2 regions of the Qipengyuania profunda genome follow, and region 1 is predicted to be linked to the other one. Evidence: predicted binding sites of a transcription regulator. Region 1 holds the regulator's gene; the other holds the start of a gene.
What was found. The regulator LexA, encoded in region 1, represses DNA repair genes until DNA is damaged. The targets are predictions, from matches to a motif close to GTTCCNCNCTTGTTCT.
Positions count from the first base shown of each region.

Region 2: the regulator LexA is predicted to act here: its motif matches at 1,759-1,774, upstream of VWN43_RS08875 (S24 family peptidase).

Region 1 is NZ_CP142675.1:1,214,581-1,219,733, forward strand. It holds gene VWN43_RS06545 (phosphodiester glycosidase family protein) at 1-14, shown strand, start outside; gene pip (prolyl aminopeptidase) at 11-973, shown strand; gene VWN43_RS06555 (anthranilate synthase component II) at 1,049-1,663, shown strand; gene trpD (anthranilate phosphoribosyltransferase) at 1,660-2,652, shown strand; gene trpC (indole-3-glycerol phosphate synthase TrpC) at 2,654-3,439, shown strand; gene lexA (transcriptional repressor LexA) at 3,588-4,277, shown strand; gene VWN43_RS06575 (ComEC/Rec2 family competence protein) at 4,271-5,153, opposite strand, start outside.
Region 2 is NZ_CP142675.1:1,683,003-1,688,155, reverse strand. It holds gene VWN43_RS08895 (aldehyde dehydrogenase family protein) at 1-456, shown strand, start outside; gene VWN43_RS08890 (STM3941 family protein) at 559-1,071, shown strand; gene VWN43_RS08885 (hypothetical protein) at 1,154-1,507, opposite strand; gene VWN43_RS08880 (hypothetical protein) at 1,497-1,712, opposite strand; gene VWN43_RS08875 (S24 family peptidase) at 1,884-2,525, shown strand; gene VWN43_RS08870 (hypothetical protein) at 2,538-2,915, opposite strand; gene VWN43_RS08865 (MBL fold metallo-hydrolase) at 3,036-3,677, shown strand; gene VWN43_RS08860 (MAPEG family protein) at 3,771-4,169, opposite strand; partial or broken gene rpmF (50S ribosomal protein L32) at 4,405-4,585, shown strand; gene plsX (phosphate acyltransferase PlsX) at 4,613-5,153, shown strand, end outside.

The sequences.
Region 1 (5,153 bases):
AAGCCTCCGAATGACCGAAACCCGCCGCCAGCTTTATCCCGAGATCGAACCCTATGAGACCGGCATGCTCGATGTCGGCGAAGGCCATTCGCTCTATTGGGAGCGCGTCGGGACCCCGGGCGCCAAGCCCGCGGTTTTCCTTCATGGCGGACCCGGCGGGGGCATCGCGCCCGACCACCGGCGTCAGTGGGACCCCGAACTCTACGACGTGCTGCTGTTCGACCAGCGCGGATGCGGACAGTCGCTGCCCTTCGCCGAGATCGAGCACAACGACACCTGGCGCATCGTCGAGGATATCGAGCGGCTGCGCCAAATGTGCGGCCACGAGAAATGGCAGGCCTTCGGCGGCAGCTGGGGCTCCACCCTCGCGCTGGCCTACGCGCAGAAATATCCCCACCGGGTGAGCGCATTGGTGCTGCGCGGTGCCTTCCTCGCGCGGCAGCAGGAAAAGTCGTGGCTCTACGGCTATGGAGCCAGCGAGATCATGGCCGAGCAATGGGACCAGTTCACCGGCCTTATTCCCCAAGCCGAACGGGGCGATCTCGTTCGCGCCTATTACGAACGGCTGACGAGCGACGACGAAGCCACGCGGCTTGCCGCGGCGCGCGAATGGTCGCTGTGGGAGGGCCATGTCGCCACGCTGCTGCCGAACGAGGACCTGCTCGAAAGCTTCGGCGATCCGGCCAAGGCGGTGCCCTTCGCGCGAATATGCGCCAAGTTCTTTCTCGAGGACTTCTTCCTCGACGAGAACGAGCTGCTGGCCAATGTCGACAAACTGGCGGGCATTCCCGGGATCATCGTCCAGGGACGTCACGACATCTGCACCCCGCCGGGCGCGGCATGGGCGCTCAAGAAGGCCTGGCCCGAGGCCGAGCTATGGATCGTCCACGATGCCGGTCACAGCGCCAGCGAACCGGGGATCGTCGACGGGCTCGTCCGCGCGACCGACAGGCTCGCGGGCAAAGCGGTGTGACGTCACGCTGACGTTTCGGGTCTCGCAGCTTTCCTTGCTTGAAAGCACCGCGCTACCCCGCCATTGACGCCACGAATGACCGACAGCAGCTCCATCCTCGTAATCGACAATTACGACAGCTTCACCTTCAACCTGGTCCATTACCTGATGGAACTGGGTGCAGGCGTGGAGGTGGTGCGTAACGACGCCATCTCGGCAAGCGAGGCGCTGGCGGCGGGCCATGCGGGCTATCTCATATCGCCCGGCCCCTGTACCCCCAACGAGGCAGGCGTCAGCCTCGACCTCGTGGCAGCCTGTGCCGATGCCGGCGCGCCGCTGCTCGGCGTGTGCCTCGGTCACCAGGCGATCGGCCAGCATTTCGGTGGCCGCGTGGTGCGCGGCGGGCTGATGCATGGCAAGACCTCGCCGGTTACCCACGATTCCAGCGGCGTGTTCGCCGAGCTGCCCTCGCCCTTCACCGCGACCCGCTATCACTCGCTGGTGGTCGAGGACAATCCGGACTGTCTCGCGGTCAACGCCACCAGCGAAACCCCCGGGCTCGACGGCACCAGCGTGATGGGCTTCCGCCACCGCGACCTCCCGATCCACGGCGTCCAGTTCCATCCCGAAAGCATCGCGACCGAACATGGCCATGCCTTGCTGGCCAATTTCCTCGCCCTCTGCGGTATCGCCGCCAAGGTCCCCGCATGAAGACGCTTCCCGACGCCAGGCAACACCTTGGAGAGGCCGAGGCCGAAGAGGTCTTCGGCTGGATCCTCGATGGCGAGACCGGCGACGAGGATATCGCGCGTTTCCTGGTCGACATGTCGGCGCGCAGCGAAACTTCCGACGAAATTGCCGGCGCGGCGCGCGCGCTGCGGGCACGGCTGATCCCGATCGCTGCGCCAGCGGGGACGGTCGATTGCTGCGGCACGGGCGGCGATGGGCATCACACGCTCAATGTCTCCACCGCGGTGAGCCTGGTGGTCGCCGCCTGCGGTGTGCCCGTGGCCAAGCATGGCAACCGCGCGGCCAGCAGCAAGGCGGGCGCCGCCGACACGCTCGAAGCGCTCGGTCTCGACATGGAAGCCGCGGGAAGAAGCGCGGAGAAGACTCTGGCCGAATTGGGAATTTGCTTCCTCTTCGCCAAGAACCACCATCCTGCAATGGGGCGCATTCAGCCGATCCGGCAAAAGCTCGGCGTGCGTACCATCTTCAATCTGATGGGGCCTTTGTCGAACCCCGCCGGTGTCAGACGCCAGTTGATCGGCATCGCCCGGCCCGCCTATGTGCCCATCTATGCCGCAGCCACGGCCAAGCTGGGAACCGAGCGCACCTTCATTGCCTCGGGTGACGAAGGGCTCGACGAACTGAGCCTCGCGGGCGGCAACGAACTGGCCGATGTGCAGGGCAATGATTTCGAAATGCGCCGCGTAGTCGCGGTGGAAGCCAACCTGCCGCATTCCCCGGTCGAGGCGATCCGCGGCGGCGATCCGGCGTATAATGCCCGCGCGCTCGAGGCATTGCTCGGCGGGAGCCCGGGCGCCTACCGTGATGCGGTGCTGTTCAACGCGGCAGCGACGCTGATTATCGCCGGTCGTACCGACGACTGGACCGAGGGCGCGGAGATCGCTGCCGAAGCACTGGACTCGGGCAAGGCCAAGGCGCTGCTCGAAAACTGGATCGCAATGACCGCCTGACATGAACAAGCTGGAAGAAATCTGCGCGACCAAGCGCGACGAGGTGGCCGCACGCAAGCGCGATCACACGCTCGCCGATCTCGAAGCGCGCGCGAAGGAGCAGTCGGCGCCCCGTGGGTTCCAGTCTGCCCTCGCTCGGGCACAGCAGGACGGCTTCGGCCTGATTGCGGAAATCAAGAAAGCTTCTCCCTCAAAGGGTTTGATTCGCGAAGATTTCCAACCCGCAGAGCATGCCCGCGCCTATGCTGCGGGCGGCGCCGCCTGCCTTTCGGTGCTGACCGACGCGCCCTATTTCCAGGGCCATGAAGATTACCTCGTCGCCGCACGCGCAGCCTGTGATCTGCCCGCCCTGCGCAAGGATTTCATGGTTGATCCGTGGCAGGTTGCCGAAGCGCGCGCGATCGGAGCCGATGCGATCCTGATCATTGTCGCGGCGCTCGAAGACGGCCTCATGGCCGAGATCGAAGCGGCGGCGCTGGACCACGGCATGGATGTGCTGGTCGAAGTGCATGACCGCGCCGAGATGGAGCGCGCCGCACGCCTTAAATCGCGCCTTATCGGCGTGAACAACCGCGATCTGCGCAGTTTTACCACCGACCTCGCCACCACCGAGACGCTGGCCCCGCTCGCCCCCGAAGGCGCGCTGCTGGTCGGCGAGAGCGGCATCGCGACGCACGGTGATTGCCTGCGGCTGGCGCGTTCGGGCGTCCGCACCTTCCTTGTCGGTGAAAGCCTGATGCGTCACGCGGATGTTGCCGCGGCGACCCGCGCCTTGCTCGGGCGCTGACGCAGCACCTTTGGGGCAAAGCGGGAACAGGTGTTCCTGTGTAAATCACTCGAAAATGGCGGGATTGCTTGACTTGGCGAATCAGGTTGCTTAATTGTTCCGTATTCGTTCACAGCTGTTGTGAACAGGCGATACGGGAGTTCGCACCATGCTGACCGCCAAGCAGCACGAATTGATCCGCTTTATCCAGCAGCGCCTGGAAGAGACCGGCATTTCGCCGAGTTTCGAGGAGATGAAGGAAGCGCTCGACCTCAAGAGCAAGTCGGGCGTCCATCGCCTGATTTCGGCGCTTGAAGAGCGCGGCTTCATTCGCCGCCTGCCCAACCGCGCACGCGCGCTCGAAGTGGTCAAGCTACCCGAGAACGCAGTGATGGGCGCGGCACAGCCCGCCCCTGCGAACGACTCCGTGGTATCGGCGATCACGCCCAAGCCGGTCGCGCCCGCACCCGCCAATGACATCATCGATGTGCCGCTGCATGGCCGTATTGCCGCGGGCGCGCCGATCGAAGCGATCGAAGGCCAGTCGAGCATGCCGGTCCCCGCCGCCCTGCTCGGCCCGGGCGAACATTATGCGCTCGAGGTGTCGGGCGATTCGATGATCGAAGCGGGCATTTTCGATGGCGACTTTGCCTTGGTGAAGCGCACCGACAGCGCCCGCGATGGCGAAATCGTGGTCGCGCTGGTCGACAATGAGGAAGCCACGCTCAAATACCTGCGCAAGGACGCCGGGCGCGTCATCCTCGACCCCGCCAACGGCTCTTACGAACCGCAAGTCTACGATTCGCACCGTGTCCAGGTGCAAGGCAAGCTGGCCGGGCTGCTGCGCCGGTATCACTGATCCCGGGGCGCGCGTCTGTCCTCCGGCGCGCGCCACCAGCCATGCTCGCCCTGGTCCTGCGCCACGGTATCGATACGCCGCGCGCTCAGATAGACCGCTACCCCGCCCTCCCGCTCGAGGAAACGCCGGTCCGCCTTGAGCCATCGTGGGCGGCAACTGCGGGGCAGGAAACGATCGGCGATGACGATGTCGGCGTTCCGGCAGGCTGCGGCCAGCGCGCGCTCCTCCACCAGGTCCCGGCTACGTGCAATCAGGAGCGACCAGGCACGGCTCTCGCGCGTGACGGTCAGCGAACAGAATTCGGCGCTGCATCGGCTGTGCGGCCATTCCGCGATAGCCAGCGGTTGCCGATCGGTCCCGGCGAGCTCGAGCAGGTTCTCCTGCGCGTATCCACCCTCGCTAGCGCGTAGCACCAGCAGCCGTTCGGCCTCGTTCGCAACGCCGATATCGCGCCCGTCGCGCGTGATCAGGATATCGGGCACCGGCGCCTGCATCATCAGGATGGCAGCGACCATGACGGGCCCAAGCCCCCACAGACACGCCCGGCCCTGCCACAGCGCCAGCCACAGCGCGCCGACCAGATACAGCGTGATGGCGCCCATCCCGATCCGCGGGGCCAGCTTGACCGACCCCGGCTGTTCGGCAAACAGATGCGCAATCCCCAGCAACAGGTCGAGCGACTGCCCGACAAGCCACCATACGGGCGCGCCCGCGCCGATGAGGTCGAGCGCCAACGCCAGCGCCACCAACGGCATCGAGATGAAGGTGACCAAGGGAATGGCAACCAGATTGGCCGCAGCGCCGTAAACGCCCGCGCGGTGGAAGTGGAACAGCACGATCGGCATCAGCGCGAGTTCAATGACCAGTCCGGTCAGG
Region 2 (5,153 bases), 470 kb from region 1:
ATGATCTCGGAGGGCGAGGCCAGCCGCCTCAAGGGCTGGATCGACGAGGCGGTCGCGGGCGGCGCAACGCTGCTGACCGGCGGCGGGTGCAAGGGCAATATGCTCGAGGCAACGCTGCTCGAAGGCGTGGACAAGGACGCCAAGGCGCTCAACGAGGAAGCCTTCGGCCCGCTCGCGATCCTGCAGAAGTTTGCGGACTTCGACGAGGCACTGGCCGAAGTGAACCGCTCCACCTTCGGGCTGCAGGCGGGCATCTTCACGCGCGATCTGTTCAAGATGTTCGACGCCTGGGACCGGCTCGAGGTCGGCGGCGTGGTGATCAACGACGTCCCCAGCTACCGCGTCGACAACATGCCCTATGGCGGCGTGAAGGACAGCGGTTTGGGCCGCGAAGGCATCAAGTTCGCGATGGAGGACATGACCGAGATCCGGAACCTGGTGATCCGGCGCGGGTGATTTGGGCGGCGGAAGGGCCGGTTCGTACTTTGTCCGCCGGAAAGCAGACGGTCTGTAAACGACCCATTGCGGACATTAGCAGATACGATCATCAGCGCTTTGATGCAGGAATTTGTCGCGTATAACTCTCGTTGGCGTCTGGCTGCGATTTTTCTAATCGCGGCTGGCTTTGTTGCACTCGGAATTTGGTTTGTTGGTGGGTTCGGCGAGGCTCCAAGCTCAACTAGACGTCCTGCCGCCTACGGCATTGCCATTGGTTGGCTCTGCATACTTTTCTTCGGTCTGTGCGGCCTCGCGATCGTCAAAAAATTCTTCGATGACCATCCGCAGTTGCAGATCGGTCCCTCAGGAATACGGTGGTGTCCATGGTCCGACGACATCATTCCGTGGTCGGAGATAACGGATGTGACTTCCTGGAGTTACAAGGGGCAGAATACCATCGTCTTGCACCTAAACGAGCCCAGCTGCTTCCCGGGGAGAGGCCTAACCGCAAAGCTAAGGGGGGCAAATCGAATGCTGACAGGTGGCGACATTGCCATTTCTTTGACGGGCACCGATCGTTGCTATGATGAAGCTATGGCAGCGATAGCCTCGTATAGGAGTCCCAAGACCTGATTTACTGGTGTCCGTTTTCCACCCATCCCAGCCGCTCCCGTGATACGCGTCGTGCGACAAAAGCTGACATTCGAGAGTTCAGTCAGCTCTCCTCCAGCAGCAGCAACTCGCACTGCACCACCAGCCGCGGTTCGGGGAGCAGGCGGTGTTCGACTTCCACCACGCCTGCATCGGCCACCAGCTGTCCGGGGATGGCGAATTCGTGATCGGGGAGGGCGGCGACGAATTCTTCGCCGGCCTCGACCGCCTCATCGCCGGCGAACAGGATCGCGAGGCTGTGGCGTGTGCCGGCGAAGGTGATGCTCGCCCAAGCTTTTTCGGTATGCGTCAACACCTGCCCGCGATGCGCGTGGAGGTCGGCCAGTGCGGCGCGCAGGCGATCGGCGGCGCTGCGGCGTGCGCGCGGGGGGCGCGGCTGGGCGGTTTCATCCGACATGCGCGGTCTCCTGCGTGGGGGCTGCTTCGCGCGCGGCCTCGAACCCGGCCATGAAACCGCGGATGCGCTGTTCGGTGCGGTCGCGCGGTTCGCGGCCCATGCGCAAATCGAGCACAAAGCGCGGATCATGCGCGGCGAGACGGCCGAACTTGGTGGCCGCCATTTCGTGCTGGCGGAGGAATTTCTCGACGGATCGGATCAGCATCGCGGGCTCCCCAATAGGCTGGTCAGACAGGCGAATCGCTCGCCGTGTTCCTGATTCGTTCCAGTCGAAATCCTACTTGTCTAGGAAAAATCCTATGCTATAGGAATTTTCTCGCATGCTCTGTCCTGCGTGATGCGGGTTGGATGATGGCGGGCTTGAGGACACGGTCTTATGAGTGACGCGATGACGCCGGACCGCGCGAAGCTGGTCGAACTGGCCGAGGCCGGGCGCACCAGCCTTGCCTCGCTTTCCGCCATGCTCGGCCGCAATCCCAGCTATCTGCAGCAATTCGTCCGCAAGGGCTCGCCGCGCAAGCTGGAAGAGGCGGACCGGCGGCGGCTGGCCGAGTTCTTCGGCGTGTCCGAGGTCGCGCTGGGGGCCGATCCCGACCATGTGCGCGCTTCTGCCCCGGACGAGTTCATCACCGTGCCGCGCCTCCCGCTCGATGCCTCGGCGGGGCCGGGCGCGTTTTCGGCAGAGGAAATTTCCTTCGACAGCTTCCGCTTCAGCCGCCGCTGGCTGCGCGAAATGGGGCTGGAGGGCGCCGACCTCAGCGCGATCCGCGTCGAGGGCGACAGCATGGAACCAACCCTGCGCAGCGGCGACGAGATCTTCGTCGACCGCAACAAGCGCTCAGGCGAGGGCATCCATGTCGTGCGCATCGGCGATGCGCTGCACGTCAAGCAGGTCCAGGCCAGCGCGCCGGGCCGCATCGCGCTGATCAGCGCCAACGACAGCTACGCCCCGATCGACCTCGCGCGCGACGAGGTCGAGGTGATCGGCCGGGTTGTATGGAAAGGGGGGCGGGTGTGACCCGCCACGCCGCTACGAGGGCCGCTTGATATAATCGTCCGAGCGCAGCGTGAGCATATAGTCGGCGATCACCTCGATATCCTCGTCCACCAGGTCGACATCCATCTGCATCGGGTAATTGTGTGCATCCGACAGGAAGGTGACCAGCGTGTCGCGCGTCAGGCCGGGGCTGTTGGCGATATCGGCAAAGCCGGGAGCCTGCGGGTTCACCGATACCGCATTGTCCTTCACCGCGTGGCACTCGCCGCAGATCGCGGTGACATAGTCGGGCACCGCATCCGCATCCGCCGCGGCAGGGCTCGGCGCCGCCGCCGGGGCGGCAACGGGGCCGGCGGATTGGCAGCCTGCCAGCAACAGGGACGCCAGGGCCATGACTTCGACTATGCGCACGATAACTCTCCTTTGCCTGCCCGATAGCACAAAGCCGGAGATGCGCCTTGTTTTCGATCACAAACCGGACCACTTTCCCCAGCAATGGAAAACAACACGCAAACGCCCGCTACCCCGCCGATGAAGGCGGGCATCGTCCCCGTAACCCCGCTGCAGCAGAACTGCTCGCTGATCTGGTGCACCGCGACCAACAAGGGCGCGCTGATCGATCCGGGCGGCGATCTCGACAAGCTCAAGGCGGCGGTCGCCAAAAGCGGGGTGGAGCTGGAGAAAATTCTCATCACCCACGGCCATCTCGACCATTGCGGCGAGGCGGGCGTGCTGGCGAAGGAACTCGGCCTCCCGATCGAGGGCCCGCACGAGGCCGACCGTTTCTGGATCAGCCGACTCGGCGAAGACGGCGCGAAATACGGCATGCAGGCCGAAGTGTTCGAACCCGACCGCTGGCTGGTTGACGGCGATACCGTCACCGTCGGCGACCTCACGCTTGAGGTCATCCACTGCCCCGGCCACACGCCCGGCCACGTGGTGTTCTTCCATAGGCCGAGCAAATTCGCCGTCGTCGGCGACGTCTTGTTCCAGGGCAGCATCGGCCGCACCGATTTCCCGATGGGCAACCACCAGGATTTGATCGATGCAATTACGCAGAAGCTGTGGCCGCTGGGCAATGACGTGACCTTCATCCCCGGCCATGGTCCGACGAGCACCTTCGGCCAGGAACGCCAGACCAACGCCTTCGTGAGCGACTACGCGTTGTCGTGATTTTTCTAGGATGCGCTATCGACCTCCGTCGATAGCTTGCGCCGGGGCCGCAAGGGAAGCGCGGACGCGCTTCCCGCACGCAACAAGAACCTCCTACATCATGCCCAGCGTGATCAGCACTGCCACCACGGCAAGGCCCAGCTGTACCAGCATGGTGATAATCACCCCGAGCGGGCGACCGCGTGCCAGCGCGCCGCCATCCATGCCGAGCCCGTGCGCCAAACGCCCGAGCATATAGGCCGCGACCACCCAGGCGAGCCATTCGCCGCCCTTGGCCGCCAGTTCGATTGCCGCGACGAGAACCAGCACGAAGGCGGTGTTCTCGACGAAATTGAGCTGTGCGCGCATGCGCGCGGTCAGCGGGCCCCCGGCATCGTCGCCGATCGAAACCTTCTGTTGCGCGCGCATCTGCCCGACGCGGATGCTGAGCCAGATATTGATAATGGCGGCGGCGGCTGCCGCGGTAAGCGTAACCGGCAGGATAATGCCCATGCTCGTCTCTCCCCTTGCGATCCGTACGATACGGAATACGGCTGCGGTGCTAGGGCGATGCCGCGTGCCGCGCAACGCCAACAGACGGGTTGCATCGCTCGCGAAATTCGCTATAGCGCCCGCCTTCACCGTCACGGTCGGGATATTCGGGTTCACGCGCTCTTGTGCGGTGCCGGAGCTTCCCCTAGGGCGGCCACCGAAATTGACTGTAATTGTTTGAGGAACAGGTGCCGCCATGGCCGTCCCCAAGAGGAAAGTATCGCCCCACCGCCGCGGCAATCGCCGTGCACATGATCTCGCTCAAGGTCGAGGCCCATCATGAGTGCTCGAACTGCGGCGAACTCAAGCGTCCGCACAATCTGTGCTCGCACTGCGGATATTATAACGGCCGCGAAATCATCGCCGTCGGTCTTTAAGACCGTCAGCCAAGCCGGAGAAGCGCCATGAGCCTGCCGCGTATCGCCGTCGATGCGATGGGCGGAGACGAAGGCGTGCGCGTGATGGTCGAAGGCGCCGCGCTGGCGCGTCGGCGTCACGACAAGTTCCAGTTCCTGCTGGTAGGCGATGAAGCGCGCATCAAGGCTGCACTCGACACGCATCCCGGCATGGCCGGGGCGTCCGAGATCCTGCATTGCACCGACGTGGTCGGCGGCGACGAGCTGCCGAGCCGCGCGTTGCGCCGTGCCAAGACCACCAGCATGGGCCTTGCGGTCAATGCAGTGAAGCAGGGTGATGCCGGCGCTGCGGTTTCCGCGGGCAATACCGGCGCGCTGATGGCGATGAGCAAGCTTGCGCTGCGCACCATGCCCGGGCTCGACCGTCCGGCGCTGGCCGCACTGCTCCCGACGCTGACAGACGATGACGTGGTCATGCTCGATCTGGGCGCGAATCGCGAATGCAATGCCCGCAACCTCGTCCAGTTCGCGATCATGGGCGCGGCCTATGCGCGGATCGTCACCGGGCGCGAACGCCCGCGCACCCGCC